Regions from separate parts of the Bacillus sp. FG16 genome, predicted to be linked through region 2. Evidence: riboswitches for the same ligand, from Rfam matches in the RefSeq annotation. Region 2 holds a riboswitch; the other holds the start of a gene.

Region 1 (16,477 bases), on a different contig from region 2:
GAATATAAGTAAGTGCTCTTGCCATAACATTTTCATCCGTTGAATCAATCATAATCGGTACTTTTAACACTTTCGTAACTTCTGTCAAAAATTTCTCCATATCTTCTATTTCATCACGATCAGGATCTGCCATACAAATATCAATAATATGAGCATTTTTCTTCACTTGCGCTCTTGCCACTTCAGCAGCCTCTTCAAATTTCCCTTCTGCTACTAATCGTTTAAATTTACGTGAACCAATAACATTCGTTCTTTCACCTACAAATAACGGTCTCATAGACTCATCGTATTGCAGTGCCTCTAATCCACTAATTCCATGTCCTTCTCTCTCATGATGGTCACGAGGCTTAAGAGATGCTAGCGCTTCCTTCATTGCTCTTATATGTTCTGGTGTTGTGCCACAACAACCACCGATAATATTAACCCATCCTTCTTCAGCAAATCGCTTCACCTTTTCAGCAAGAGAAGATGGAGACTCATGGTAATGTCCATCTTCATCAGGAAGACCTGCATTTGGATAACAAGAAATGTAACACTCCGATAAATCAGATAGTGAACGAATATGATCCCTCATAAACTCCGGACCAGTCGCACAATTTAACCCAACAGATAATGGTTTCATATGTTCTACTGATAAATAAAAAGCTTCAATTGTTTGCCCAGCCAGAGTCGTTCCCATTGGCTCAATCGTTCCTGAAATCATAATAGGAACCGTTTTTTTCAGTTCTTCAAAAGCAGCTTGAATTCCAATATAAGCTGCTTTCACGTTACGCATATCTTGACTCGTCTCAACGAGTAATACATCAACTTCTCCTTTTAATAATCCTCGTGCCTGCCTTGTATAAGCCTCAATCAATTCTTCAAAAGTCACACCACCAGTAACACTAATTGCTTTCGTTGTTGGTCCCATCGCTCCCGCAACATATACTTCCTTACCGCTTTCTTTAACAGCTTGCTTCGCCAAAAGTGCTGCCTTTTCATTTAGTTCTTCATCTAAATGAGACAGCTCATAATCACTTAGTACAATATTCGTTGCCCCAAATGTATTTGTTTCAATAATATCCGCTCCAGCTTCAATATAAGCTTTATGAATCTTTAAAATAACGTCTGGTCTTGTTTCTACTAAATATTCATTACAGCCCTCGTACTCTTCTCCTCCGAAATCTTCAGCAGTTAAATCCTCTTGCTGAATCATTGTTCCCATTGCACCATCTAATATTAAAATGCTATTTTGTAATTTTTCTTCTATACACTTCATCAATTAATACCTTCTTTCACTTCTTGCTTTTCTCTTACATATTTAACAAGATGTTCTGTAATTTCATATTTTAAAAATGGTGTAATAAGATAAATACCATTAAAATATTTCATCGCTGCGTCGATCAATTCTTGCGAAATGCGAATCCCTTCCTCAATTGCTGCCTCTTTCGTTTCGTGTCCATCCATTCTCTCTCTTATTTCTTCAGGAAGAGTAATACCCGGTACCTCAAAATGAAGAAAATCTGCATTCCGCTTACTTACTAACGGCATAATTCCAATAAAAATAGGTTGTTCCAAATGCTTTGTCGCTTCATACACTTCTTCAATTAAGGCGATACCGTAAATTGGCTGAGTTAAAAAATATTCCGCTCCAGCATCTATTTTTCGTTCCATTCGCTTAACCGCTGCTTTTAAGTGCCTCACGTGAGGATTAAATGCGCCGCCTACAGAAAACCTTGTCGCCGGTCCAATTGATTTCCCTAAAATTGAACGTCCATCGTTCATTTCTTTAATCATTTTAATGAGCTCAATAGAGGACAAATCGTATACAGAAGTTGCACCGGGAAAATCACCAACGCGCGCTGGATCACCAGTCAAAGCTAACACTTCTTCCATCCCTAACGCCGATAAACCTAACAAATGAGATTGTAGTCCAATGACGTTATGATCTCTACACGTTAAATGTGTCAATACCGGGATATCATGCTTCGTTAATAACGCACCCATCGCCATATTAGAAATACGAGGCGATGCTAATGAATTATCTGCTAGAGTAATAGCATCTGCTCCCGCTCTTTTTAACGCTCTTGCTCCTTCAAAAAAACGCTGTGTATCTAACGTTTTCGGTGGATCTAATTCCACTACAACTGTCGTTTGTTTTTTCGCTTTCTCTGCTAGAGTGACGTGAGCCTTCGAACGTTTCTCATGCGTATGAACGACTTTCGGCCTTTGAATAGTGTCTTTTTCTATTACAGGTGTAACATTCGCAACAGCGCGCTTCATACTTTGAATATGTTCTGGAGTCGTACCACAACAACCACCTAACAACCGAATACCTTGCTCAATAAATCTCGGTGTCATCGCCTCAAAATAAGCTGGGCTTCCCTCATATACGTAACGTCCCTCCACATAATTCGGGAGACCTGCATTTGGGTATGCTGATAAATAGCCATTTTGCGGAATCGATATCATTTTGAAAGCCTCTGTCATATGAAGCGGCCCTAGTTGACAATTCAATCCAACAACATTTGCACCGTAATCTATAAGTTGCTTTAATATTTCATTGACATCATTTCCATTTTGAGTCGTACCTGCTTCATGTAACGCTAATTGAGCAACAATTGGAATGTTCGTTTGCTTACGCAATACTTTAACGGCATGCAGTAATTCAAATTCATCGTAAAAAGTTTCTAATAGTAATCCATCAACTTGTTCTTCTAGTAAAGCCCCTGCCTGTTCAAGTAGCATAAACTCCCTTTCCATATCAGTCGTTGTAACGGCTCCGATATGTTTCATACCACCAATTGTTCCTAAAATTGCATTTCTGTCCGTAACAGATGCTTTCGCCAGCTTTACTGCCGCTCTATTAATTTCTGTAACTTGATTTTCTAAGCCATACATACGTAATTTCGCCTCATTTGCTCCATACGTATTCGTTTGAATTACATCTGCTCCAGCAGCTACATATTGTTTATGAATCGATATAATTAAGTCTGGATCAGATACATTCAATTCTTCAAAGCTACTTTGCAAACCATGTGAATGCAATAACGTCCCAACCGCACCATCACCTATTACAATTCCTTTTGATAATAAATCTAGTAACTTCACGAATCTCCCTCATTTCTATCAATATAAAAACCCCCTCTTCACTTTGAAGAGGGGGACATAATCGTTCCTCCTCTTATTATGCAAAACATTCGTTTTGCAGGTATTAGCACCGTTTCAAACATTTCGTTTGAAGGTTGCCGGGTTTCACAGGGCCTTTCCCTCCACCGCTCTCAATAAGAGTTGTCTTTATTATTTTATTTATGTAGCTAAAAGGAAATGCGTTCCCCTTTTAACAATGTTTGTTAATTTTTTAATAAATTTAGCATGCACAAAAGTAAAAGTCAATGACACTTGCGGAAAAATAAAAATTATTTAAAATAGAGTTGCAATTCAATTATCTTTTGTTGTAAAGTTAAAAACATAATAAAAATTTCATACGAACATTCTTATCTAGAGAGGTAGAGGGACTGGCCCTGTGACGCCTCAGCAACCATTAACATTTTGTTAATAAGGTGCTAATTCCAGCAAATTGTGAAAGATTTGACAGATGAGAAGAAGACTCTATTCAAACCGAAAGCCTTCTTCTTAGAAGGCTTTTTTTATTTTATATTCAGTTAATGTTTCAATTTAAAAAGGAGGAATTTTCACATGTCAACAATCGAAACAAAGCTAGCACAAATCGGCAATCGCAGTGAAACTACAACAGGAACGGTTAATCCACCAGTTTATTTCTCAACCGCTTATCGTCACGAAGGAATTGGTAAATCTACTGGCTTTGACTATTCACGAACTGGCAATCCAACTCGCGGTCTTTTAGAACAGGCGATCGCAGACTTAGAATATGGCGAACAAGGTTATGCCTGTAGTTCAGGGATGGCAGCTGTTCTCCTCGTCCTTTCTCTATTCCGCTCTGGAGACGAACTTATTGTATCTGAAGATTTATACGGGGGAACGTATCGATTATTTTCTGAACATGAAAAAAAGTGGAATGTTCGATGTAGATACGTAAATACACAGTCTATTAAACAAATTGAGCAAGCTATCACAACTGAAACGAAGGCTATTTTCATAGAAACTCCAACTAATCCATTAATGCAAGTTACTGATATTGCTGCTGTCGCAACTGTAGCGAAAAGGCACGGACTACTTCTTATTGTAGACAACACATTCTACACACCTTATATACAGCAACCATTAACAGAAGGTGCCGACATTGTACTTCATAGCGCAACGAAATATTTAGGGGGGCATAACGATGTACTAAGCGGACTTGTCGTTGCAAAAGGAAAGGAACTTTGTGAGGAAATCGCCCATTATCATAATGCATCAGGTGCGGTCTTAAGCCCATTTGACTCATGGTTATTAATTCGCGGTATGAAAACGTTAGCGCTTCGCATGAGACAACATGAAGAAAATGCGAAAGCAGTTGTTGCGTATTTAAATGATGAAGACGGGGTGACAGATGTATTTTATCCAGGAAGAGGCGGCATGATTTCATTCCGCCTTAAAGATGAAGCTTGGATCAATCCATTCTTACAATCTTTATCCTTAATTACATTTGCCGAAAGTCTCGGTGGTGTAGAAAGTTTAATGACTTATCCAGCAACGCAGACACATGCTGATATTCCTGAAGAAATTAGAACAGCAAACGGTGTATGTAATCGTCTTCTTCGATTCTCCGTTGGCATTGAAAATAGTAACGATTTAATTCAAGACTTAAAGCAAGCCATTAAACTCGTAAAAGAAGGTGTAAGAATATGAGTTATTCTATAGATACACTCTTACTACACAACCAATATAAACATGACTCACAAACAGGCGCTGTGAACGTTCCTATTTATAACACATCAACTTTTCACCAGTTTGATGTAGATACGTTCGGAAAATATGACTATAGCAGGTCAGGAAATCCAACTCGTGAAGCTCTTGAAGATATCATCGCTTTATTAGAGGGCGGAACAAAGGGGTTCGCCTTTGCATCAGGCATTGCAGCGATTTCCACTGCATTTCTTCTTCTTTCACAAGGGGATCACGTTCTCATTTCAGAAGATGTATACGGAGGCACTTACCGAGTGATAACTGAAGTACTCTCCCGTTACGGTGTTTCACATACATTTGTTGATATGACCAATTTAGAAGAAATAAAACAAAACATTAAACCAAATACAAAGCTCTTTTATGTAGAAACACCTTCTAACCCACTTTTAAAAGTGACAGATATTCGCGAGATTTCTAAACTCGCAAAATCTATTGGCGCTCTTACTTTTGTTGATAATACATTTTTGACACCACTATTCCAAAAACCACTTGAACTTGGAGCTGATGTCGTTCTTCATAGTGCTACAAAATTTATTGCTGGTCATAGTGATGTTACTGCCGGATTAGCAGTCGTAAAAGATGCAGAACTCGCTCAAAAGCTTGGATTTTTACAAAATGCATTCGGTGCTATTTTAGGGCCTCACGATTGTTCTCTCGTACTTCGCGGTCTAAAAACATTGCATGTACGCCTCGAGCATTCAGCTAAAAATGCCAATAAAATTGCACATTATTTACAAGAGCACGTTAAAGTACAAAATGTCTATTATCCGGGATTATAAACACATCTCGGATTTGATATTCAACATTCTCAAGCGACATCAGCTGGAGCAGTCTTATCATTTACTTTGCAATCAGAAGATGCACTCCGCCAATTTTTATCAAAAGTAAAATTACCTGTTTTTGCAGTTAGTTTAGGAGCTGTCGAGTCAATTCTTTCCTATCCAGCTAAAATGTCACATGCAGCACTGTCGCAAGAAGCTCGTGATGAAAGAGGAATCTCTAATTCATTACTTCGGTTATCAGTTGGTCTCGAAAATGTTGACGATTTAATATCCGATTTTGAAAATGCCCTTTCTTATGTAGAAGAACCTGTAAATGCATAGAGAGAAAAGAAGATATGAGATTAAGTTTTCATATCTTCTTTTTATGCGGTTCAGTATATTCATTTGAATTTCTTCCTTTTTTATGGTTCATAAAAAATAAAGGTATATCATCTATTTCTAAATAATGGATTAATTGATATATTAAGAAATAAAAAGGGATGAAAATAATGGATACTTGTGCAGATATTTTAATCGTTATCGATTTACAAAATGGAGTATGTTATAGCGGAGAGCATTTATTTGATTTACAGAACTTACTAACAAAAGTAAATAAAAGAATTTCTTCATACAGAAAATTAAATAAACCAATCCTTTTTGTTCAACATTGTGATGATGATTTAGTACCCGAGAAAGAACTTTGGGCTATTCATACCATTCTAGATGTTCAAGAACAAGATTTTTTTGTAAGAAAAACACATGCAAATTCATTTTATAAAACAAACTTAAAAGAAATTTTAGATCAATTATCTGTAAAGCGCATTGAATTTTGTGGTGCCCAAACAGAGTACTGTATGGATGCTACGATTAAGTTTGCCCACGGACTAGGATACGAAAACTTTATGGCACAGAAAACAACCTCTACATTGAATAATCCTTTTATGTCCGCAAAAGAGACAATTGATTTTTACGAGAACATATGGAATACCAGATTTTTAACGTTGCTAAAAGATGAATTTTAGAATAAATGACTAATGACTTGATTACCCTAAGATTTATCAGCCGTAATCAAATATTTCATTATCACCATAAAGAAGCGAATTACATTCAGCTTCTTTTCTTTTAACCTGTTTTATATTCTATATATATCATTATAATTCCTTTGTCATATTATTTTAAAAATTTCGTATATTCATTTGAAAGAATAAGAAATTCATGATAAAATTGTGTTACAAATATATCTATATCTTTCAATTTTTAAAACACATCGAAATTTTCACCCAAAAATGTCATTTTACAAAAACATGCTAATTTATCTATTTTATTTACATCAGGGTCTCTTTTCTTACAATTTCTTTACTTTAGGACTTTTTTTCTGCAACAACTATTTTCTTTTCTTTAAATTTTTGGTATGTATAGTATGGTATAATAGCTCACACGGAGGTGGAAAAGAACATGTTAGAAACCTTTCAAAAAGAATTAGAACTATATGAAAGTAATGCAGAATTATTAAAAGTATTAGCTCATCCTGTTCGTTTATGTATCGTAAAAGGATTAATCGAGCGCGGTCCAAGCAACGTTTCTACAATGTATACTGGCTTAAACATGCCACAATCTACAATTTCACAGCATTTAGCAAAATTAAAAAGCGCTAAAATCGTTTCTAGTGAAAGAAAAGGGTTGGAAATTTATTACAAGGTAGAGAACGAAACAATAATTCAACTCGTTCGCGTATTATTAGGTTAGGGACTAATAATCGAAGAAAAAGAACGTATTCTATATTTTTTATCTCATATCTTTAATATAAATATATATCATGAGAGGAAATATATAATACTACATAAGTCGTATTAAAAAACAAGACACAGTATATACTGTGTCTTGTTTTTTATATTGTTACATACCGCTCCAAATGTAAATGTTGCATATCTTTTGTATGTATAACAACATCAAACGCACTCCCTAATCCTCCATTCAAAATCATAGAACGAACTGCTCGATTTTGTTTTTGCGTTTCAGAAAAAGGATTCGTATCTTGATGACTCGTAAGCTGTTCTAATATTCCTGCCGCTAACAAAAACTCAGATTGCTTCTTATGCCATACTGCACTCATTCCTTGCAGACTAAACATCTCCTTTAGCTCGTCCCAATGAATATGAGTAGTAAGATCCATTTCACCTGGATGCGCTAGTGGGTTACGTATTAGATTATGCTGATAATAACCTCGTAAACTTCCTTCACGGTGTGCTGGATGCATCCATTCTTCTTTTGTGTATCCGTAATCAACTGTAATACATATACCTTTTTGAAACCATTTCGCAATTTCTTTTATATACTCCTCCATCACAATTGGTACTTCAAAACGTTGCCCTTCAGCAATATGAATATTATATTTCAATAAATAGCGACCAATTCTTTTATCTAACGGCCTACATACTTCTGAAAGGTTTCCTTCCTCTGTATATGTAATACGTACTTCATACAACATACCATTTCTTTTCTCAATTATTTCAACAGGAAATGCATCAAACAACTCATTTGAAAAAAGAATTCCCTCGAAAGAATCTCCCATTTCACTATAAGACGTATAGTACGATACATTAGAAAATGAGCCAAGGTGCTCCCGCTGTAATTTTCTATGAAAAGGGCTCACTTCAATCATTGAATAGTTTAAATCAATAAAGGTTTTTGGAGATAATTGCTTCCATTCTTGTAAAACATCATAGGCAAACTTTCCTGTTCCCCCGCCAACCTCACAAATATTCGGAGCAACTTCACCATTTTCAACAAGACGAATAAAAAGTTTAGCAAAAGTTTTTGCAAAAACAGAGGAAACGTTGCTACTTGTAAAAAAATCCCCTTGTCTTCCAATCTTTTCACGTTCTTTCATATAATATCCATGATCTTCTGTATATAATACAAGGTTCATATACGTACTATATGAAATTGAATAATCCTTTTCTTTCCCCATCCATTCTCTTAAAATGAGCTCCATTCCCATAATGACTCCTTATTGTAAAAACGGATTATTTTCTTTTTCAAAACCAATGCTTGTTTCTGGACCATGTCCACATAACACCGCTGTTTCATCTGGTAATACAAATAATTTCTCTTCAATACTTCCAATTAATTCAGCAAAACTTCCACCAGGTAAATCTGTTCTTCCAATGCTCATTTGGAACAATACATCTCCTGAGAACACAGCATTCGCCTCTTTACTATAATAAGAAATACTTCCAGGAGAATGTCCTGGCGTCTCAAAAATTTCAAAATTAAATGATCCAATTGTTAATGTACCTTCTGCATCAATAATATGATCCGCTGGTTTTGCTGTAATACTGCGGTTCATCATAAAAATTTGAGAGCCGTTTACAGTTGTATCTCCTAACCAATCTGCTTCTTCTTTATGTACGTATACAGGAATATGAAAAGCGTCTCTTACCGCATCAACAGCACCGATATGATCAAAGTGAGCATGCGTTAATAAAACAGCCAATGGTTTTAATTGTTCTTCTTGTAAATATGTAACGAGCTTTTCACCTTCGTGACCAGGGTCAAAGATAATGCACTCTTTTTGATCGTTCATTAAAATATAAGCATTTGTTTGTAATGGGCCTAACGGCATTTGTATCCATTTCATATGAAAATCTCCTCCAGTTATTAAACTTACTTTTAATGATACAACATTTCTTTCTCTTAGGAAAAGAAAGGATGCTCTCTCGACAATCATTTTTAAAACATGTACAATATAAAAGAGTAAATATTCCAAAAACTCATAATAAGAAATGGGTAGACAGAGGAGGATATTGCATGGGCCTTGTTATTATTTTTACACTTGTCACTCTGTTAGCTGTATTTGCTACGCTTAGAACACTTCGTGAAAAAAACTTTTTCGCGAGCGGCTTTGCAATTGCAACTGTACTCGTTTTCGGATGGTTTACGATCATGACTGTTCTATATAACGGGTATCCACCAACAGCTTAATTCGTTTACACTTTATTCTTCATCAAGATTTCACACAAAAAGAGGAAGGGTTTCCCCTTCCTCTTTTCATATTTCACAACTTATATCATCTTCGCTTCGTATTTGTGCTTTTTTACAAGCCAAGCTCCTCCGATAACACCTGCATCATTACCAAGTGTTGCAATAGCTAACTTCGTGCTCTTTACAGCACGTGAGAAAGCGTATTGCTCGAAATAGCGTTGAATTGGTTCTAATAGCGCATCTCCAGCTTTAGACACACCTCCACCAATAACAATTTTCTCTGGGTTCAACGTACTAGATAGGTTCGCTACAGCTAACCCTAAATAAGAAGCTACTTTTTCTACTACTTCGCCTGCTAATTCATCACCTTGTCCAAGTGCTTCAAAGACATCTTTTGATGTAATACGTCCTTCTTCAGCTAACATAGAACGCAACATGCTTTCTTTATTAGTCTCTTGTATTTTTTGCATAGCAACACGTACAATACCTGTCGCAGATGCTACTGTTTCTAAGCAACCAGACTTCCCGCAATTACATGGGAAAGCATTTTCTGTAACTACTGTAATATGTCCAATCTCACCAGCAGCACCACTCACGCCGTGTACAATCTCACCATTGGCGATTACACCACCACCAACGCCCGTACCAAGTGTCATGCAGATTAAATCTTTTGCACCTTCACCAGCACCTTTCCACATTTCACCAAGCGCTGCTAAGTTTGCATCATTATCAATAACAACAGGTAATCCTGTTTCTACTTCTAATAAATCTTTTAGCGGATAGTTTTTCCACCCTAAATTAACCGCTTCATAAATCATTCCAGATGCCACATGTACAGGGCCAGGAGCTCCCATACCAATACCAATTAACTTGCTCTTCAATTCGCCTAATTCTTCTAGCTTTTTATCAATTGCTTTCGCAACATCAAGTGTAATATGTTTTCCTTGCTCACCTGTATTTGTAGGGATTTCCCACTTATGTAAAATTTCACCGTATACATTAATAAATGCTAATTTAATCGTTGTACCACCAAGGTCAACACCAACTAACCATTTCTCTTCCATGTTGCTTACCTACCTTTATCTAATTCTTATTTAGCTCTTTTTGAATTTCTTGCTTCAATAAAAATAAAGCTGTTTGATAGTCTTGTGGATCGATTAGCTGTGATTGATTTAATTCACGCAATTCATCTTACATTAATTGTAAATCTGCAATTCGATCTCCCGTATAAATAATCGTACCAAATTTCTTTAGCAATTGCTGAATATCATAAATAGATACCATTTCATCACCCTCTATGCTCACTTACTATAAAAATTATAATAAGAAAACGTTCACATATTTTATTATAATCAAGAAGAAAAAGTCTCGTCAATTTTTATTTGTCTATACAAGCTCATTTATAAGCATTGTTCCTTTTTCTGTAATAATTTTTTCTATATTTTTATCAAATGGTTCTACCGGAATGTGTTTTACCATTTGAAAATCATATGCTAATGATAGCGTTTTCCCTTTATAATGCACGAGATAACGATCATAATAACCCCCGCCGTATCCAATCCGTTCTCCTCGCTCTGTATAAGCTACGCCTGGCACAATTTGAAGATCAATGTCATCCGCACTCACTTCTTCCGTAAGTCCCGGAATCGGTTCACGTAAATTCATATACACCGTTTCTAATTGATCAAAATCACTAATTTTCCGGAAGGACATCGTTCTTGTTCCTTTATTACACTTAGGAACTACAACTTTCTTTCCTTCTTCCCAAGCTTTTTCGATAATAGGATATGTATTCACTTCATTTTCCATTGAGAGAGTAATTCCAATTGTTTTAGCTTCAACCCACTCTTTTTGCGCATACAACGAAAATGCAATATGTTCTGATAAAGTTGTATATTGTTCTTCTGATAAAGAATTCATGTGTTCTATTATTTGTTTACGCAAACGCACTTTCTCTTCTTTCACACATTCTCCTCCTTACAGTGACACTTTACTCTATGATGATAGTGTATCACTTTTAACATAGGAATCGAATAAAAAAAGAAACAGTAGGAAAATATTCCTACTGCTTACTTTGTTTCACGGTGTAACGTAGACTTCTTGTCACGCTTGCAATACTTTTTAAGCTCGATACGCTCAGCGTTGTTACGTTTATTTTTCTTTGAGATATAGTTACGATCTCCGCATTCTGTACATGCTAGAGTAATATTCACACGCATTCTTATTTCCCTCCAGTACTAATAACTTAAATCAGACTATACTATAATACCACTTTTAAAATAAAAATTCTACACCTTTTGATATTGTCTAATTTTTTCTATAAGATTTTTCATGTTTTCCCTTGCTATTACTGGGTTTCTAGCATGTGAATACACTAAAAATTTTGGTTGTTTTGTGTCAGAAACGATATAAGACCACTCTTTTTCAGTATATTTGAACTGTACTCCTTCAAATATACCTTCTCCCTTCCTTTCAATATCATCCAATAATTTCCTCATAATTTCCCCTTTTTCATTCCATGAACATACCACTTCATCATAAAGTAAATAGAGCGGAGGTGATTGCTCTACTATGCTGAGAAACGTTTTTCCTTGCAATGCTATTAGCTCAAATAATTTTCCAATCCGATATAAAATATCTCGCTTCCACCTTACTTGAAACGACTTCCTTTCATCCTGCGTATAAAACAGAAGATAACATTCTCCTAATTTCAAAGACATTGGGTAAATATTTCCTGTAGATTCGAGTAAGAAATCTGGAATATCTACCTCTTCCAAATCTGTACCCTGGTAAATATTACTATGTTTATCGTATAACTCGAAATGATTTCCTTGCTCAGAAAACATAAGAGCCATATTCGCTTTACTTGATTTCATCAAAGCTTTCACATGATCTTTTTGTTCGCTTGCATAAATCCATGTAACTGTACAACCAAGTCTTTGTAGAAAGAGCATAAGTAAATGTTGCAACGTATCATTTCTCTTATTAATAAGAAGATGAAACTTCTGCATCTGTATTTTCTCGATATCAATATGCCCCAATATAACTTCTATATACTCATTCATAGAAACATGAACCAGCTTATTTCGCCCCATCTCTTTCTCATGCACGTAATAAAACAATTCGGACATATATACTTGTTCTATCTCTTTTTGCTGCTTATACGTTAACGGCATGCCAGCTTGACCATACAACTTTATAACAATCTCATTCTCATTTTCCACTTGAATGAAAACCCCACCTGCACATTGCAAATGATGAACACTATATTGAAAAAGTGACTCGTTCATTTCTTTGCATTCCATCGTATGAATCCCTATACCATGAATAGCATGTAAAAATAAATTTTTATAAGAGGTTGTTTCTATATTTTCTTGACTTCCAATTAATATACTTTCTCCTTTTGTAAAAAGAGAGCCATACGCCATCGCAATCTTCACGATAAACTGGGGAGTAATTTCAACATTCCCTCTTCCTACAATGCGGCTTTTTTGTAACCACCCTGCACTCATTTCACTCTCTTGAATACCAGCCGCTCCTACTATCGAATGACTATCAATCGCCTTATAAGGCCATAGTTTTCCTTTTTGCTTAATTATCGTACTTCTCCCGATATGACAGTGATCCGCTACAATGCTTTTTTGAAACAGTGTAACGTCATCTTCAACTATTGTACGCTCTCCTATTGTCGTTTCTAATAGTTCACAATACTTTCCAATATGGGCATTTGCAAAAACAATACTTTTTTGAAGATGAGAATAATTTGAAACGATACTATTTTTTCCGATAATAGAATATGGCTCAATTACAGCTCCTGTACCAATCTTTGCTCCTTCTCCAATGAAAGAGGGGCCATGAATTTTTGTCCCTTTCCCAATCGTCACCCCTTCTCCCATCCATACCATCGGTAATACTTCCGTATAAGGAATAGGTACTTGTAACTTTTTCGTTAACAAATCAAATTGTGCTTGTCGATATTGATTAAATGTGCCGATATCTAACCAATAACCTTCTGACAAATATGCGAATAACACATTTTTGTTTGCCAATAACGGAAACACATCATGACTGAAATCAAAAAATTGTCTAGGCGGTATGTAAGAAAAGATTTCTGGCTCCATAATATATATGCCTGTATTCACAACATTAGATACTACCTCATTCCAGCCCGGCTTTTCTATATATCGTGTAACCTCCTGGTCTTTATTCATTACAACCAATCCAAATGAGAGTGGATTTTCTACTTCTTTCACAAACATTGTTACCATTCTTTTCTTTTGTTCATGAAACCTAATTCCTTCTGATAATTGAAAGTCAGTTAATGCATCCCCGCTTATTACAACAAATGTTTCATCTAAAAATTGTTCTGCTTGTTTAATACTCCCTGCTGTACCAAGCGGAGGAGAGTCTTCAAAATAATACAAGTTAACTCCCCATTTACTACCATCACCAAAATATCGCTTAATCGTCGTACTCATATATTGAACAGTAATTGCAATTTCACGAATACCATGCTGGCGTAATAACTCAATATTGTATTCTAAAACTGGTTTTTCTAATAATGGTAACATCGGCTTTGGAGTATTACATGTTAATGGTCTAAGGCGTCTTCCTTTTCCTCCAGCTAAAATAACCCCCTTCATATACTTCAGCCTCCACTTATATAATGTTCAGTAGCTCCATATACCATATGTATATTCTCTATCCCACATGAACTAGCAGCATAAACTTGATTAGTTAAACGAATCCTCATTTAAAAGACCCTATAATTAAATTTCCCACCTATAAAAACGTACGTTTAAAACGACAAGAAAGCGCTTACTATTAATTGATAAATAATACTTATTAACGAACAACATATATACTAATTTTCCCATTACATTATGATACATCTTATCATCATAAACTCAAGGAAACAACGAGCTTTTTTTGTCATGTTTTGACTAAAAAAAGTAGGTGATTTCTCATCACCTACTTTCATTCCTACTCATTCAATAAATAATGCTTTCCTTTTACTAAATAAAAGACATTTTCAGCAATATTTGTAATATGGTCTGCTACACGCTCAATATATCTCGCCACAAATGATAATTGTGTAATTTGCGTAATTGCTTCTGGTTGTTCCGGAACTGAAGATATAAACTCACGAATTGCTTTTCCATATATTTCATCAACGGAATCATCCATTTCAGCAATTTGTTTCGCGAAAGTTAAATTTTCTTGTTCATATGCTTCTAACGCTAAATGCAACATCTTATTTGCAACCGCAAACATTTCATCCAGGTTGTGCAAACTAACAGCCACTTCTTTTTCCCCAAGACGAATTGTAGCCTTTGCAATATTAACAGCATGATCTGCAATACGCTCTAAATCTGTCGCTGTTTTAATTGAAATAAAGATCCTTCTTAAGTCACTTGCTACAGGTTGCTGCTTCGTAATGAGCATAAGCGCAAGATCGTTTATTTCCTCTTCTAAATTATCCATACGGTAATCACCATCAATGACCTCTAACGCTTTCTCTACATCCCTTGTATGCAGACCTTCCATAGCAATCAATAAAGCCGCATTTGCTAATTCGCCAAGCTCAATCACCTTTTGCTGTAACACTTTTAAATCACCTTGAAACTGTTCTCTTACCATTTTTTCTTCCCCCTCAATATTATGTGCCATTATATACAAAGTGAAACTTTAATCACCCCTCATCAATCGGGCTTTTACAGGCCGCCCGCCCACCTAACTTCTTTGCTTTTGCTGAATTTTGAGGTGGGGTCTTACTGCCCGCAAATAGCGGGATAAATCTCCTACATAACCTCTTACGCTTGTAATAAACCTTAAGATAAAGAGAAGGTATTACTTCCCTATTAAAGTGAGATAAAAATAAGAAATGCCCTCTGTTAAGAGGGCATTTTCTCTTAGCTTTGCAACGATATCAACCAAAGCGACCTGTAATATAATCTTCTGTACGCTTATCTGAAGGCGTCGTAAATAATTTGTTTGTATCTGTATACTCCACAACTTCCCCGCTTAAGAAGAAAGCAGTTTTGTCTGAAATACGCGCTGCTTGTTGCATATTATGCGTTACGATAACAATACTAAAGTCTTTCTTTAACTCTTGAATTAATTCTTCTACTTTTAATGTTGAAATTGGATCTAGTGCCGATGTTGGCTCATCCATTAAAATAACGTCTGGCTCAATAGCTAAGCAACGTGCGATGCATAGACGCTGTTGCTGTCCACCAGATAAACCGTATGCATTATCGTGCAAGCGATCTTTTAATTCATCCCAAATTGCTGCTCCGCGTAAACTTTTCTCAACAATTTCATCTAATGTCTTTTTATCACGAATACCATGGATTTTTGGACCGTATGCTACATTCTCATAAATAGATTTTGGAAATGGATTTGGCTTTTGGAACACCATTCCTACGTGCGTTCTTAATTCTTCAACTGGATATGATTTATCAAATATATTGCGTTCTCTATATTCAATTACACCTGTAGTTCGAACGATCGGTACTAACTCTACCATGCGATTTAACGTTTTTAAGTACGTTGATTTACCACAGCCACTTGGACCGATAATTGCTGTAACTTCATTCTCATGAATACTTAAATTAATATCTTTTAAAGCATGGTCTTCCCCATACCATAAATTTAAGTTTTTCGTATCAAATACTACTTTCTTTGGCGCAGTCTCGATTTTCTCTTCGTTTTTCACCTGTACATTTACTACTGTTGCTACCATTTGAATTCCCCTTTCATCCACTTCCAACTTATTTTCGATTTCGTAACCATAAAACAAATATATTGATAAATAGCAACAAACCTAACAAAACAATCATCCCAGCTGCTGCTACATACTGAAATTCTTCTTGTGGCCTACT
Region 2 (16,477 bases):
GCAACCTGCTAGAAAAGTAGAAGCGATATCGTTTGCTTTCATACCACCTATTATTCCCGCTGTAATTGCTATGAAAATAAAAGTAGCAGTCATTTCTGCGTCCGTCCAATGTAGACGAAAAGCGCCTATTAAAAATGCAATTAATGATAAAGCTGAAACGAGTAAAATTAATTTATGACGTATCGTCCAAGGAACTTCTTTTTTCTCTGTTTCTTTTTCGCTTGAAAGAGCGTTACTTGGAAACCAGTTGTCGCCAAGAATGCTTCCTTTATTTGATTTTTTCAAGCGTTTTACATACCAATTTATATAAAGGATAGTGGCAAGTAAAAAAGATATATAGATTGCGGTGCGTAAACCAATCCCGGAAAACATCGGAAGTTCTGCGATCTTTTGTGAAATGCCTAAAGGTGAGGGAGATAAAATAGTAGCATTAAAACCAGCATAAGTACCTAAATAAATAATTGCTACACCGACGATAGCGTCCCATTTTAACGTGCGTGCAACGATGATACCGATGGGGATAAAACCGATAACTGAGTTAACGATAATACCAGTCGTTCCAAGAATAGAAAAGAGCGCAGCAACTATACAAATGAAAAGTAATTGCTGATTCCGAAATTTGTTAATAACATGATAGATTAAACCGTCAAGAGCACCTGTTTTTTCAAGAATTGCAATAGCTCCACCTGTAAATAAAATTAGAAAGATAATAGGAGCAGCAAGTGTCATTCCTTTTTCAATAGCGGTAAAAAAAGAAACAAAGCCTACGGGTGATTGCGGAACAGAATGATAGCTACCTGGTATTGTTGTTGTAAAGGTCCCGTTTGTAACCCTTTTAAATTCTCCGGCAGGAACGAAATAAGTAGCGATGGCGCAAAGTAAGGCAATAAAAAATAGTAGTACGTACGCATCAGGCATTTTAAACTTTGATTTACTAGGTTGTTTTTTTGCCTCAGTTTGTATTTGCATAAAATTCCTCCTTCTTCACTTGGTTAATTTTTAATATTCTGAATTTAATCTGTGAAATAGATTATAATAAAGGTGGCTTCTTAAGGCAATAGTTTTTGTATCCTTTCCCGTACATACAAATTATTGCAATATTAGACAGAGAAACGAAAATAAGCCAAGAATATGTTAAATAGAAAGAAAAAGGAAAAGAGGGAACAAAATGTGGAAAACTACGGATCTATGTGATGAATTTGAAAAGGAATTACAAATATGTCGCCAGTCTTTTCGGTCTTTTGGGAAGAAAGAACAATTCCACGGGAAAATTGCAACTGTAAAAGTGAAAGATGATAATGTACTAGTGAAGGAAGGATTGCAAACACTCCCAGAAGGAACAGTATTAGTTGTTGATGGCGGAGCGTCTACGAATTGTGCGTTACTTGGTGATAATTTGGCAGCTATTGCGGAAGAAAGAAAGCTAGCAGGAATTATTGTGAATGGATATGTTCGTGATTCTAGTGAACTAAAGAATATTAATATTGGTATTTTAGCGTTAGGGACGATGCCAAATAGAAGTGTGAAAGAAGGAAAGGGAGAACGAAATATTTCACTGCACTTTGGACAAGTGGAATGGAATCCAAATGAATATGTCTATGCGGATGAAGATGGCGACATTATTAGTGAAAAGAGTTTACATAGTTAAGAGTTAATAAGTTATTATTCTTAGAAAATAAATCCGATAAAGCATGGACAAAATTCTTTGTCAATAGTAAAATAATACAGAAATTTAAAATTTACAGAATGTATAGGTTTATCGTTTTACGATAACTTAAATGGAAGTAAGTTGTGCCAAGAAAAGTGAATGTTATCACAATGATACGTTCATAAACAAAATTATTTTTCCTATACAAATATAGCCGCGAATAATGCGGGTAGGAGGTGTTGTACATTTTTGTTCGACACTTACAAAAAGAGAGTGTCAATCGCACGCCCTTGAAGGGCCTTTTTTTGTGTAAATGGTAGTAAGGGAGGAAATTTTGGGATGGCAATGTTGAAAAAATGGCTGCTTACGTCGTTAATGGCAGTGACACTTGTATTTGTTTCTTTTGCGAATACAGTACATATTACGTTTGCTGAAGAAAATACAGCAAAACTTGCAATTATTGGGGAATCACAAAAAGGCATTATGTTATGTCCGAAAGAAGAGCAAATTAAAGATGGGGAAACAGCTTTAAGTTTGCTGCAAAAGGTCATGGGGGACAAAGTAGAATCTGAAACGATGTCGTTTGGAACATATGTAAAAGGAATCGATGGTTTAATGGCCGGGGCTACAAGTGCTTGGCTGTATGATGTAAATGATAAGTCTGCAGAAGTCGGAGCAGATAGTTATAAATTAAAATCTGGAGATGTTGTTGTCTTTCGCTTTGTTTCAGACTGGAGCAATATGAGCCAGGAAACATTGAAAGAAACGTTAGATAAGTTCGGAACTTGTAAAACAGAAGAACCAAAACCAGAAGGCGAAAATGGTAAACCGACAGTCGAGCCAAAACCAGAAGGTGAAAATGGTAAGCCGACAGTCGAGCCAAAACCGGAAGGTGAAAATGGCAAACCGACAGTTGAGCCAAAACCGGAAGGTGAAAATGGTAAACCGACAGTCGAGCCAAAACCAGAAGGTGAAAATGGTAAAAAAACAGAACAACCAAAGCAAGAGAACATTCAAGTTCCAAGTGCACAATTAAATGAAGCCATTTCTAAAACATCAGACAAGATGTTACAAGATGGAATTGAAAGTGATTGGGTAGCTGTAGCGCTTTCTCGTTCTGGAAAGAATGTGCCAATTGAGGCAAAATTAAATTATGTTAAGTCAGTAACTGAAAAAGTAGAAAAGCGCATTAATCGTTTTTCAGCGACAGATTTAGCTAGAACAATTATTATGATGAATGCAATGAGTGCAGACCCTAAAAATGTAGGTGGACATAATTTAGTTCAAAAATTGTATGAGTCAGATAAAGTGAATTCTGTTACAGGTTATGCATTTGCTTTACTTGCATTTGATACGAAGAAGTATGAGATTCCAGTTGAATCAAAATGGAACAGAGTTGCTCTAGTGGAAGCACTGTTAAATAATCAGCATACAGACGGTGGATGGACTTATAATAGTTCAGGTAGTAAAGATAGTGCTAGTAGCGTTGATGTAACAGGTATGGTTTTATCAGCATTAGCTCCTTATCAAGAGCGATCAGATGTGAAACCAGCTATACAAAAAGCTGTTGCGTATTTATATAACGAACAGCTGCAAAATGGCGGTTTTTCAGCTGATGGACAAGAAAATTCAAATAGTACTGCGCAAGCAATTATTGGATTATCTCTTGTTAAAGATGTAGATCAAAATCGTCTTCATAAGGCAATGCAAAACCTATTATCATATCAACTTTCAAATGGTGAATTTAAATGGTTACCAAGTGATCAAAATGGTAACGGAATGGCTACAGAACAGGCTCTTTTAGCATTACTTCAATTTAAGGAAATGGGAAAATCTATTTATGATTGGTCTAATGTAGACGCTGGTGATGTAATTAAGCCAAAACCGATTGAAGAGCCAGAAAAGGTCGTTGAACCAGAAAATAATGTAGTAGAAAAAGAAGTTACTGAAGAACCGAAAGAACAAAACCAAGTACAACAAGAAACAAAAGATGAAAATCTAAAAGTAGTTGTAGATAACGAACCGGTTAAGAATAAAAAAATCGGAAACGGTAACAGTCTACCAAAAACAGGAGCATCTTCTCATAGTGCAGCAACAGAAGTAGGTATGGGTGTATTATGTATTGCTTCTGCATATGTATTATGGAGACGTAAAGCAGCTTAACAAAAAATTAGGAGCAATTATTTGCTCCTAATTTTCGTATGAAAGGTGAGAGATAGGATGAGTAAGGTGAAATGGTTCATTTCTTTACTGCTTTCGCTTGGGCTACTTGCCGGATGTGAAGAGGCAGGTGTAAAGCCTGAGAAGAAGGTAGAACCGAAGCAAGAAGAGGTAGCGAAACAAGAAGAACAAAAAAATGAAGCGAAGCCGGAAGAAAAAACAGAAGAAAAGCAAGCTGAATCAGAGCAAAAGCAGCAAGAAGAGCAGAAAGAGAAACAAGAACAAAAAGTAGAAGAGAAGCCGAAAGAGGAAAAGCCGCAGGCACAACCAGAGATAAAGAAAGAAGAGAAACAACAGGAACAACCGAAAGAACAGCCGGATGTAAATAAGCAACCAGAGCAGCAACAAGCACAAGAAGAGAAACAACAACCGAAAGCACCAGAAGTAAAAGAAGAAGCAAAGGTTGTGAATCAGCCGAAAGAAACACCGAAGCAGGAGCAAAAGAAAAAGCCAGAAGAGAACAATAGTGTACCAGCTCCACCAACACCGGTACCACCACAAAACCCAGTGCCACCACCAGTACCTAAAGCAAAACAAGTAACAATCTCGGTAAAAGGAAATAACGGATATATAATGGGTGCGAAAAAGATGGATGTACAAGATGGCGATACTGTGTATAAAGTATTACAACGTACAGGATTAGATGTTGATGCAAGCGGATCTAGAGATAGTATTTATGTAAAAGGTATTAATGATTTATATGAAAAAGATATTGCGGATACTAGTGGATGGAAATATCGTGTGAACGGTGCTTTTCCAAACCATAGTGCTGGTGTAGTTACGGTAAAACCAGGAGATACAATTGAGTGGGTATACGTATTACAATAAGAAAGGCATTCGGTAAAGGGCTATGAAAATAAGTTTTTCTTCTTTACATCCTTTTGTGAATTTTTTCTATTATATCGGGGTGATGATACTATGTATGATGTGTCTTCATCCTCTTTTTTTAATTGGAGCAATAGTATTAATTATTATGTTAAATGTGATGCAAGGAAATAGCGAAAAGATAAGAAAGATGCTACCGAGCACAATTGTTTTCTTTTTTATGGTAATTTTATTTAATTCGTTATTAACGCATAGAGGTCGAACTACGTTATTTTGGTTAGGTGATAGCCGTATTAAGCTTGAGGCGATTATGTTTGGAATAGTAATGGGGTTATTACTAGTTGCAGTTATGTTTACGTTTGCGTCATACAATGATATTATTTCCAGTCATAAATTTTTATATCTGTTTTCAAGAATTTCACCGAAAGTTGCATTGTTAACGATGATTACAGTGAGATTTGTTCCTTTGTTTATAAGACGATTAAAGAAAATCACACTCGTCCAAAAAACGAAAGGTGTGCAGGTAGATTCAGGTTCAATGATGGAACGCGTGAAAAATGGTATGCAATTGCTGCAAGTATTATTAATTTGTTCATTAGAAGATGCACTGCAAACGGCAGATTCTATGCAAGCTCGTGGATTTGGTGTGACGAAGCGTACGACGTATATTCGCTATAGAATGGAAAAGCGCGATTGGTATACGCTCAGTTATTTAATCATTTTATTTATAGCTGCTATTATATGTAGTAATTATGGCGGAGGGAAATTGATTATTTATCCGAAAGTCGAATCTATTTTATTCCAGCAATATGATGGAATGATGTTTGTATTATTTACACTGTTTATTAGTTTACCAATTATGATGGAAGGAAAGGAATGGATATGGTGGCGCATGCAGAAATAAACAATTTATCATTTGTATATGCTGATGAAAACGAATATGCGTTACAGCATATTTCTCTTTCTGTTCAAAAAGGTGAGTTTATTGCACTTGCTGGAGGATCGGGATCTGGGAAGACGACTTTATTAAAACATTTTAAAAAGGAGTTACTTCCAATTGGTACGCGTTCTGGAGAGATATTTTATGAGGGTGTTTTAATAGAGGAAGTAGCTGATTTGTTATCTGCCCAAGAAATTGGGATGGTATTTCAAAACCCAGAAAATCAGATCGTTATGGATACAGTGATTCAAGAATTAGCATTTTCTTTAGAAAATATCGGATTACCATCACATAATATTCAAAAAAGAATAGCGGAGCTTATTAGTTTTTTAGGATTTCAAGATTTATTGCATCAATCTGTTCACACGTTATCTGGCGGGCAAAAGCAACTTGTCAATTTAGCTGCGGTATTAGTTATGCAGCCGAAGTTACTATTATTAGATGAACCGACAGCCCAGTTAGATCCAATTGCTGCGAAAGAGTTTTTAGGATTATTAAAACGTATTAATGAAGAACTTGGAATTACGATTATTTTAAGTGAACATCGTTTAGATGAAGTTATACCGCTTGCAACACGCGTTGTTTGTATGGATAATGGCCGTATTATGTATGATGGTAGTCCTAAAACTGTTATTACGAATATGTGGGGAGTAGAAACATTCCGTCCATTTATTCCGCAAATTCCAAGGCTATTTTTAGAGTGGAATGTGAGAGATATTCCGTTTACAGTGCGAGAGGCGCAAATGAAAATGAATGATTTTGCAGCGATATCATATGTAAATGACCCAATAGCACAAAGTGAAAAGCAAGAGGTAATTTTAAGCGCAGAGCATATTTCGTTCCAGTACGAAAAAAGTAGTCCGCTTATTTTACGTGATTTATCAGTTTCAATTGAAAAAGGAAAATGGGTAGCGCTCGTTGGGAAGAACGGTACAGGTAAGTCTACACTGTTAACGATTTTAGCAGGATTACAAAAAGCGAGAAGAGGGAAAGTAAAGTGGAACGGGAAAGTGATACATAAAATTGATTCGAAAGAACGATTTAAAAGGATCGGGTATGTATCGCAACATCCGTATTATCATTTTACATTTGATACAGTGTGGGATGAAGTGTATGAACGTGCACGTGAATTATACGGAGAACAAGGAAAAGAAATAGCAGAAGATATGTTGAAGAAGTTTTGGTTGTACTCGCTTAAAGAACGCCATCCGCATGATTGTAGCGGGGGAGAGCAACAACTACTTGCGTTATGTACAACGTTATTATCAAAGCCAACTTTATTATTACTTGATGAACCGACAAAGGGGCTAGATCCGTGGAAGAAAGAAAGAGTAGGAGAACTATTTAGGAAGCTACAAAAAGAAGGAACAACAATTATAATGGCAACGCATGACATTGAATTTGCAGCGAAATACGTTGATCAATGTATGATGTTATTTGACGGAACAGTCATTATGAATGATGCACCGAAAGAATTTTTTAGCGGCAATTTCTTTTATACAACATCTATTAATCGATTCATTCGAAAAGAATTGCCATATGCATTAACGTGGGAGGATGTGTACGAAGCGTGTCCAAACGATATGTTGCATTCATAATATGTATTTTTGCAGTAATAATAGGCACATTACTTCTTACGACACTTGTCATGGACGGTTATTACATGTTAAGTAGTTTGTTTATATTAGCAGTTATTATGTTACCTTTCTATATCCGTTTTGAAAGAAAGGCGTTTGTTTCACGTGAAATTGTTCTCGTTGCTGTATTAGCGGCAATTGCAGCAGTAAGCAGAGTGCCATTTTCTATTTTACCAAGTGTACAACCAACTTCTTTTGTCATTATTGTTTCTGCAATTGTATTTGGAAGTGAAACTGGTTTTATGATTGGTGCCACAGCAGCGATCGTATCTAATATTTTTTTAGGACAAGGTCCGTGGACACCGTGGCAAATGTTTTCGTGGGGCATGATTGGTTTTATAGCAGGTTTACTTCGTAATACATTTTTAATGAAAAAACTATGGGGGAGACTTCTTTACGGAGTAATTGTTGGATTTTTATTTGGCTGGATTATGAATTTCTGGGGTCTTCTCGGTTTTATAAGAGAAGCAACGTGGGAGACTGTCATTTCGTATTATATCGCAAGTTTTTATTTTGATTTGAGTCATGCGATTTCGAATGTTATTTTCTTACTACTATTTAGTACGTCTTGGATTACGATTCTTACAAGATTTAAAAAGAAATACGGTATATTAGATGAGCATAACGTGACATAGAAAAGCATACTCATATAAGGTAGGGTCGCGACTTACATATTCGTTTGCCTCTTTCATGCTTCTTACATATTGTAAGGAGCATTTTTTTGTCAAAAAATAGATTCAATATGCATCCGCCATTATATAAAATTATTTGTATAATAGTACGTGAGAACTCTTTTCAAGAGGGAGGTGTATAGTTAATGAAGTTAGTTATTCCGAAGCAACATGGTGCATGGGCCATGCTTGTTATACCTTTTCTATTAAGTGTCATACTTGGGAAACCCACTATTTATCATATTCCATTGTTTATAGCATGGTTTTTTATCTATTTAGCTACATATCCATTTCTGACGTACATAAAGCAAAGACGAAAAAAAGAGTTTTTACACGCCGCAATTGTTTATTTTAGTATTGCGTTCCTATTCGGGATGATTTCTTTATTATATGAGTGGCGAATTCTTTTATTCGTAATAGTAATGATTCCATTATTTATAGTAAATATGTATTATGCTCGTCAAAAAAATGAAAGAGCACTATTAAATGATATTTGTGCAATTATTGTATTTTGTATCGGTGGGTTAATTAGTTATTATTTTTCAATGAAGCAAATCGATCATATAGCATTATTCATTGCGCTTAGTTCATTCTTATACTTTTTAGGTAGTACGTTTTATGTGAAAACGATGATTCGTGAAAAAAATAATCCGAAGTATCGTCTTATATCTTGGGGATATCATATCGTATTAACTATAATTGTATTTGTGATTAATCCGTGGTGTTCTCTTATTTTTATACCAAGTGTCATTCGAGCAATTGTGTTGTATGGCAAAAAAATCTCTATTATAAAAGTAGGGATTTTAGAAATTGCTAATTCTGTATATTTTTTAATCATAACGGCAATAATTATGAAGTATGCCATTTGAAAAAACTTCCCATCGATAGATGGGAAGTTTTTAATCTTTTTCTAAAATGTGAACGGTGTACTCGCAACGTTGAATAGCTTGTTCAACAGCATAAAGTGATTGTTCAATACGAGCACGATTAAAATCTTTTTCAACTGTTTCAAGTGCTTCTTCTAAACAGTGTTTTGCTTCTTGTAATGATTGAAAAGAATCTTGTACATATCCGCGAGCATTTTGATGCATTTTATAATCCTCCTTAGCTGTTCATATACGAGTAGTATGAACAGTAAGAAAGAAAATATAATTTGTTATATTTATTATATTTGTTTGACAATTAAAGTGAAATTACGTATAGTAAGGTTTAAGTGAATATTTTCTTATCCAGAGAGGTGGAGGGACTGGCCCGATGAAACCCAGCAACCGCGATGCAGGTGCTAATTCCAGCAGAACATATTTGTTCTGGGAGATAAGACGAAGATATATACGTAACTTCTTCTTATCGGAGAGGTTTTTTTGTTGCAAAAAAACCGATTACGAAAATTTATATTAAGAAGAAAGGGGTTGCGAATTACTGTGACACTCGAAAAATACGTAAAACTGCGTAGTACAGTTTATGAATATATGATAGAGCAAGATAAGCCGATATCATTGTTAGATATTCAAGAACATATCGTTTCGCATCATGAAGGAAAATTCACGAAAAAAATGTTACATCAATTTTATTTATCAAGGCTATTAGACGAACTGAAACTGGATGGGAAAATTACATTAGCTGATGAATATCTCTATGCTGAAAAAGGGGTATTTTATAAGGCGAGAAAAGGGAGCTAAGCTCTCTTTTTTTTAAAAATAACGGAGTATGTAGAGTAAAAGACTGCTAAAGCAGCCTGATACAGGGAATGGTGTTGAGTGTGTAGTGTCAAAAATTGAATGTGCCTGAAAGAGGCAATTCGTATCGGCTGCAAATGAAAAGAGACACCTTCGCCGAATAGGTGTCAGTCGTTTTGTAAAATAGACTTGCTATTTAACAGTTCTTAGAATAACATGCAGGGTTTTGGAAGTCAAAAGGGAATTAAAGGAAGGGGTACAATTATGTACGCTTACTTATTAAAAGATATAACGAAATGGATCCCAAAGTACGTTGTAGATAAGGGATATGAATATTATGAAGATGGATATATAGAAGATGTTGAAATACAAGATAACAAAGTGTTTGCATTCGTTACTGGAAATGCAGGGAATTATGAAGTAGTTATCGATCTCGAAGATTTTTCAAAAAGTAGTTGCGAATGTCCGTATGAAAATTATTGTAAACATATGGCGGCAGTTGTTTATGATATTCAAGGTGCTGGTGAGAGTGCAGTTAAAGAGAAACTAAAAGATTTAGAAAAAGAAGAGTTACTTACTGTATTAAATCGACTGTTGCAAAGTTCGAAAAACGTACAAATTGTAGAGAAGTTATTAAAGAAGGGGTAACTTTAAAGATAGAGGGAGTTGTTTTGTAGTGAACGTACTGATTATATACGCTCATCCTAATCCTTCAAGTTTTAACGGGGCAATTTTAGAGCATGTGCAAAAAGGGCTACAGGAAACAAATCATTCGGTTACGTTGCTTGATTTATACAAGGAACAATTTGATCCGGTACTTGTATTCAATGAAGAGAAGAAAAGACGTGATTTAGTAAATGAAGAAGAGACAGCGCGGTATAGAAAATTAGTGGAAGAAGCAGATACACTTCTCTTTATATATCCGATATGGTGGTGGGGGATGCCAGCTATTTTAAAAGGTTTTATTGACCGTATTTTCGTAGCTGGATTTGCTTATAAATATGAAGGTGCTCTTCCGAAAGGGTTATTGAAAGGTAAGAAAGCTTGGGTTATTAATACGTTAGACTCGCCTCTATGGTACGTCGCATTGTTATATCGATCAGCAGATTGGATTATGATGAAGAGAGGTGTTTTACGTTTTTGTGGCATTCGTGATATAAAACGGTCAGTTTTTCAATCTGTGAAAACGAGTAAAGTATCAAAGCGCGAAAAATGGTTATTACAAATAGAAGAAAAGGCTCGTACATTATGAATGAAGTCGATCGTATTATAAACTGTTGTCAGTATGATAACGAACTTTTTCGGAAGTATATTACGTGTTTACTTCAATTGAAAAAATGCAGCGATACATTTCAACAAATTCAAATAGAGTTAAGAAATGATTATTTAATAAGGGGAATTTGTGAAAGAGAAGTTGATGAGGTAGTACGGGGAAGTAAAGAATATGAAATGCATTTTCTTCCTAAAGTATTACAGTGGAATTTTTTGAGGGAACATCCACACCTGATTGGAAAAATTTGCGAAGATTTTTTTGCATTTGAGTCATTACATCTTAAGGACATAGAGTGGGATACAGTTATAAATTGCATGGGAAATAAATGATTTATTATGTAAAAAAGCTAGTATAAAACTAGCTTTTCGTTTAAATAACTAAGAAGCATAGACTAATGATGAAACCTGCATATAGTAAGTTAACAACGCAAAATCCCATAATGTCACGAGCACCTAAACCAGCTATCGCTAATGCTGGTAATGCCCAGAAAGGTTGAATTAAATTCGTCCAAGCATCGCCCCATGCAATTGCCATTGCTGTTTTTGCAGCAGGTACACCAAGTTCAGCGCCAGCTGGAATCATAATTGGTGCTTGCACGGCCCATTGACCGCCTCCTGATGGAACAAAGATATTAACGATGCCAGCACTTAAAAATGTAAAGAGAGGAAAAGTCGTTTCATTTGAAATGCTAATAAAGAAATTAGAAATAGCTCCTCCAAGTGAAAGTCCTTCACTATTTGCTCCAATCATCATCCCCATAATTCCTGCGTAAAACGGAAATTGAAGTAAAATGCCAGAAGCACTTTTCGTAGAGTCTGAAAAAGCGCGAATATACTGAATCGGAGTGCGGTGGAAAATAAGTCCAGCAATTAATAACATAAAAATTACGATATCGAGAGTAAGATTAAATCCTTTCGTATAAAAGTAATTGAAAATATAAATGAGACCTAACAATCCAACGCAAAGTGTAATAATGATGCTATTTTCCATTTTTTCAGCGAATGTATTTTTTTCTACTTCTTGAGCAGCAGCTTCTTCATGGAACACGCTAGGATCTACAGTTATCGTATGTTTTTCATCTGGATGCATCGCTTTATTAATGAGAGGCATCGTAACGAGAAAAATAATAACTGGAACGAGAGCGTATGGTGAGAATAGCGTTTCTGAGATTGGAATCGCTTCTTTAATACTGCCAGCTGTCGTTTTAATTAACGTTTCCCCGCCTGTTGCTAATGTCAGAGGAATAGAAGCAGAAAGCCCCGCATGCCAAATGAGAAATCCAGAATAAGAAGAGGCGATTGCTAGTCTATAATCTAATCCTTCTAATTGTCTTGCCACTTCTTTTGCGTATAAAACAGATACAACAATTCCAAAGCCCCAGTTTATGTATGCACCAAGTAAACTTACAATGGAAATGGCAATAATGCCTTGTCCATTCGTTTTTGGTAGTCTGGCAGCTTTCGTTAATCCTTTTTTAATAAGAGGAGCATTTGCTAAAGCAGATCCAGTCACGAGTACAAGTGCCATTTGCATAGAAAAGGCGAGAAGCCCCCAAATTCCATTCCCCCAGTGATTGATCATTTCTACAGGTGTTTGATGAGTCGCAAACATACCGAAGAAGATAACAAAAACAGTTAATAAACATGATAAAATAAACGGTTCTGGCAAGAAGCGTTGCACTAAGGCGACGCAACCATTTGTAAAAGAACGAAACAAAATAGATCAACCTCCTTATGTATATGTATTACAATTATTCGAGGTTATTTGAGAGATAACCTTTAATATAAAGAAAATTCAGATATTTATAGGGTGGTAATTTATTGATAGATTGATATAGAGCCTCGTATCAGATACTGCTTTTAATATACTAGAAGAAAAACGGTTGTAAATGTGGCTAGCACTTATTGGGAGAGTATAGAGAAAGGTTACTAGCTGGTTTCAAAACAACTGTTGCAAAGGGAGAGGATACTCAATACAATAGTGTTGTATTACATGAGAAATATGTTTAAGCACAAATCTAGTTAAAATGTTTATACAAATAAATTTAATATTTAGGGGGGGTTATGATCAAAAGTTTTTATCTTTTAAAGCCTAAAATGTTTACGGCAGATATGTATTATAAAGTTTTTATTACAGGTGACTGTATATATTTTATAAAGATTGGCGGACAGTTTCATAGTCGACATGCTTATAAAAAACAGTTACCTGGTATTTCTGAGTTACTATTTTTGTTTTGGTTCAAAAAAATCGAGAAAAAACAATTAAACTTAGAAACTGAAATAGATACAAAAATACATACTGGAGATGTACATGAACTTTTGCAATTAAAGAATAACTTTTCCATTAAAACAAATACAATTGAAGAGGTACTATTAAATAAACGAGGAACGTTTCATACAGGTTTTAATGATAATGGGAAAATTTCATTTATATTACAAAATGGTCAAAAAGTAAAGTTCATCATCCCGGAAGAAACTTTATTTTCATCAATAGAAGAAATTTTCGACGAATATGAACAGACAATATTTGTAAGGGAAGTGTTTTAACGCATTCTCCAAAAGATGTGGATGTATTAGTTAAACACTTAATTAAACATGTAAACTGCTTATAGAAATTTTGATAGGCGTGTTTTAAGCAGTTATTCTTTCAGTATCTTCTAATATGTAGGAGTATAAATGAAATATCCCAACAAGAAAAAGCTTCCACTACTGTGGAAGCTTTTCTAAATGATGTGCAATATCAATATACATATTTGAGTAAACTGAATGTATTTCATTACTTGGCGTAGCGTTAGAAGAGAAGTGGACAATTACCATATTTGCTTTTGGATCGATGTAAAGTGTTTGTCCGTAACTACCTAACACTTCAAAAGCACCTTGTTCATTGTGCGGAATCCACCATTGATTATGATAAGAAATGGAAGCTCCAGGGCCAATTGCAAGTTCACCTTCTTGGACATTTTTTATATCTTCAGTAATAGAAGAAGGGAGAATTTGTTTTCCGTTATATTCCCCGTTGTTTAATAGTAATTGCCCGAATCTCGCCATATCTCTAGCAGTTGCATTTAAGCCAGCGCTTGCTTGTTCTATTTTCGTTTCATCTGTAACGTAATACGCGTTTTCTTCCATACCAATTTGAGACCAAATTCGTTCGCTAACATTTTCAGCTAATGATTTACCAGTGATAGTTCGAATAACCCAAGCGAGTGTTTCCGCTGATCCGTTATCGTAAGAAAAATCGGAACCAGGCGGTGCAGTTTCTTCTGCTTCTTGTAACATATCGTAAATTTTCATCGGACCTTCGTAGTTTTTACCTCGAGGTAAAATATTGCTCGCTAAATATAGTTGTGCATCTTGATTTTCTAATGCTGGATGTTCATATCCGTGAGTAGGGTACTGTGCAGAAACTTGCATGTCCAATAATTGCTGAAGTGTGGCATTACCGAACGGTGTATTTTTTAATTCTTTTATATATGTGTCAGCTGTTTTTTCTAAGTCAATACGTTTTTCTTCAGCGAGAGATTGTATAATTGCCCCGGTAAAGACCTTTGCTAATGACGCCATACCATGAGGTTCACTCTCGTTATATTTATTGAAATATCGTTCATAAACAAGTTGTTCATTATGTATAACGACAAAAGCATCCGTTTTGTTATCGTCTAAAAGTTTTTTTAGAGGAGTTGTATTTCCGAATCTACGCTCCACAGCAAAATCGTCTAAATTTTGTAGTGCGGAAGGGAAGTGAGCAATTTGATCAGGATTGTTTTTTACGTTATTAACTAAAGTGAATTCTTTCATATGTGTGTACGACCAGCGTAAGTAAGGGTCATCTAACCAGTTTTCTTTCGTCACATTATGTTTTGATGGGGTCGTTTTATTTTGTTTGAAGTAAGTAAACCCAAGCCCTGTAATTACAAATATGGATGTTAGTATGAGTAAGAGTAGGGGAGATTTTTTTAGTTTCATATAGGTCCCTCCTTTTTATTTCTATTATAAGTATACGCTTCTATTGAAAGAAATACAAAATAAGGAAAGTAAACGGGGAAGTTTACTTTCCTTATTAACGTTAAGCAGAAATTTTTCCGTCTGTAGATTGTTTCTTGAATTTTTGTTTTCGTCCGTGTAATCCGTAATATAAAAGTAAAGTGAAAGCAACGATAATAGCTGCGATAAAATACATATTATGATAACTGGATTTGGCTGCGACAATACCTAGAATGAAAGAACCAAAGCCAATACCACTATCAAAGAATGAGAAATACGTAGCTGTGGCAGAACCACGTCTATGGTTTGGAGCTGCAGAAATCGCAATCGTTTGGAAACTCGGAATTAATGTTCCGTAACCTAAACCGATTAGCATACCTGCGCCAAGGAACCAAAATGACGTTTGTGCTTGGCTTAATATGAACATTCCGATTGTGAAAATAATGATAGCAGGGTAAACAAGTACATTTTCACCGAAGCGATCAAAAATCTTTCCTGTAAATGGACGAGAAATTACAACGACAAGTGCATATACAATGAAGAAATAACTTGCAATTTCACTTAAACCGATTTCTTTCCCATAAATAGGAATGAAGGATAAAATACCACTATAAGAAAAGGCTAAAACAAATCCTGTAAGTGCAATCGGAATAGAAGATGGTTCAATTAAGTCTTTCCATTTCATTTTTTCGCGTTTTTGTTTGCTTACAGGTGCTTCATGCGGAATATTTACAAGTAGTCCTAATAAAAATGCAAGTAATGAAAATACGGAACAAACGATAAATAACACAGTGAACGAAAAATGAGAAATAATTGTTAAACCTAAAAAAGGACCAATTACCATCGGCAGACTCATAAATACGCCGAAATATGCAAGTGCTTCGCCTCGTCTATGAGCTGGCGCAACATCAGTTACAATCGTACCAGTAGCTGTCGTTGCCATCCCGAACCCAATACCGTGTAAGAAGCGAAGGGCAAGTAATAAAAATAAACTTTGCGCACCGAAATACATAACAGTAGCGGCTAAAAATAATGAAAGTGAAATAAATAATATTTTCTTTCTTCCTAAATCATCGAGCCATTTTCCTGTGAATGGTCTACATAAAACAGAAGAAATAAGAAACACAGTTGCAACTAAACCAATTTCCTCAGGTTTTCCTTTTAGGCCGTCTATTACATAGACAGGCAGAGTAGTCATAAGCATGTAAAATGTTAAGAAGAGAAATAGACTACTAAAACAAGTTCCGAGGAAATCCTTCGTCCAAAGTTTCTCACTTTGCATCGTCATCCCTCCAATTTAATCTAAATTTTTAATAATTTGTTGTAACACTTGAAATGCTTGATGTAAATCATCTTCGTTAATACCTTCTAGCGTTTTTTCTTCGAAAGTATCAACTTCTTCTTGCCATACTGGAACCATCTTTATCGCTGTTTCGGATAAAGAAATGAGCTTCTCGCGGCGATCTTTACCTTCTGTACGAATAATCCATCCCATCGTTTCCATACGTGTTAACGTACGAGTCATCGTTGGTGATTCAACATTTAAATATTGGCATAATTCTGTTTGGGTACAAGAACCAGTTTGATTAATGCGGAAAATAACA

What was found. Region 2 has a riboswitch for S-adenosylmethionine ahead of ACODS7_RS10675 (hypothetical protein). Riboswitches for the same ligand answer to the same signal wherever they lie in the genome.
Region 1: linked by a shared signal. The riboswitch ahead of ACODS7_RS02720 (bifunctional homocysteine S-methyltransferase/methylenetetrahydrofolate reductase) and the one ahead of ACODS7_RS10675 (hypothetical protein) in region 2 are both predicted to bind S-adenosylmethionine.

Annotation. Positions count from the first base shown of each region.
Region 1 is NZ_JBMDKC010000004.1:4,793-21,269, forward strand. It holds gene metH (methionine synthase) at 1-1,258, opposite strand, end outside; gene ACODS7_RS02720 (bifunctional homocysteine S-methyltransferase/methylenetetrahydrofolate reductase) at 1,258-3,090, opposite strand; SAM riboswitch class I at 3,161-3,270, opposite strand; SAM riboswitch class I at 3,474-3,584, shown strand; gene metI (cystathionine gamma-synthase/O-acetylhomoserine thiolyase) at 3,679-4,791, shown strand; partial or broken gene metC (cystathionine beta-lyase) at 4,788-5,951, shown strand; gene ACODS7_RS02735 (cysteine hydrolase family protein) at 6,119-6,631, shown strand; gene ACODS7_RS02740 (ArsR/SmtB family transcription factor) at 7,065-7,355, shown strand; gene ACODS7_RS02745 (class I SAM-dependent methyltransferase) at 7,498-8,610, opposite strand; gene ACODS7_RS02750 (MBL fold metallo-hydrolase) at 8,620-9,249, opposite strand; gene ACODS7_RS02755 (DUF2759 domain-containing protein) at 9,420-9,593, shown strand; gene glcK (glucokinase) at 9,674-10,657, opposite strand; partial or broken gene ACODS7_RS02765 (YqgQ family protein) at 10,677-10,877, opposite strand; gene ACODS7_RS02770 (5-formyltetrahydrofolate cyclo-ligase) at 10,980-11,558, opposite strand; gene rpmG (50S ribosomal protein L33) at 11,663-11,812, opposite strand; gene ACODS7_RS02780 (sugar phosphate nucleotidyltransferase) at 11,882-14,236, opposite strand; gene phoU (phosphate signaling complex protein PhoU) at 14,577-15,233, opposite strand; gene pstB (phosphate ABC transporter ATP-binding protein) at 15,523-16,338, opposite strand; gene pstA (phosphate ABC transporter permease PstA) at 16,367-16,477, opposite strand, start outside.
Region 2 is NZ_JBMDKC010000022.1:17,349-33,825, reverse strand. It holds gene ACODS7_RS10720 (YfcC family protein) at 1-969, opposite strand, end outside; gene rraA (ribonuclease E activity regulator RraA) at 1,169-1,648, shown strand; gene ACODS7_RS10710 (DUF4430 domain-containing protein) at 1,988-3,811, shown strand; gene ACODS7_RS10705 (DUF4430 domain-containing protein) at 3,869-4,696, shown strand; gene ACODS7_RS10700 (energy-coupling factor transporter transmembrane component T) at 4,719-5,597, shown strand; gene ACODS7_RS10695 (ABC transporter ATP-binding protein) at 5,570-7,231, shown strand; gene ACODS7_RS10690 (ECF transporter S component) at 7,204-7,905, shown strand; gene ACODS7_RS10685 (YwiC-like family protein) at 8,088-8,810, shown strand; gene ACODS7_RS10680 (hypothetical protein) at 8,841-9,032, opposite strand; SAM riboswitch class I at 9,164-9,262, shown strand; gene ACODS7_RS10675 (hypothetical protein) at 9,303-9,620, shown strand; gene ACODS7_RS10670 (SWIM zinc finger family protein) at 9,882-10,265, shown strand; gene ACODS7_RS10665 (NAD(P)H-dependent oxidoreductase) at 10,294-10,869, shown strand; gene ACODS7_RS10660 (hypothetical protein) at 10,866-11,219, shown strand; gene ACODS7_RS10655 (short-chain fatty acid transporter) at 11,260-12,606, opposite strand; gene ACODS7_RS10650 (hypothetical protein) at 12,954-13,436, shown strand; gene ACODS7_RS10645 (serine hydrolase domain-containing protein) at 13,596-14,855, opposite strand; gene ACODS7_RS10640 (MFS transporter) at 14,956-16,155, opposite strand; gene ACODS7_RS10635 (MarR family winged helix-turn-helix transcriptional regulator) at 16,171-16,477, opposite strand, start outside.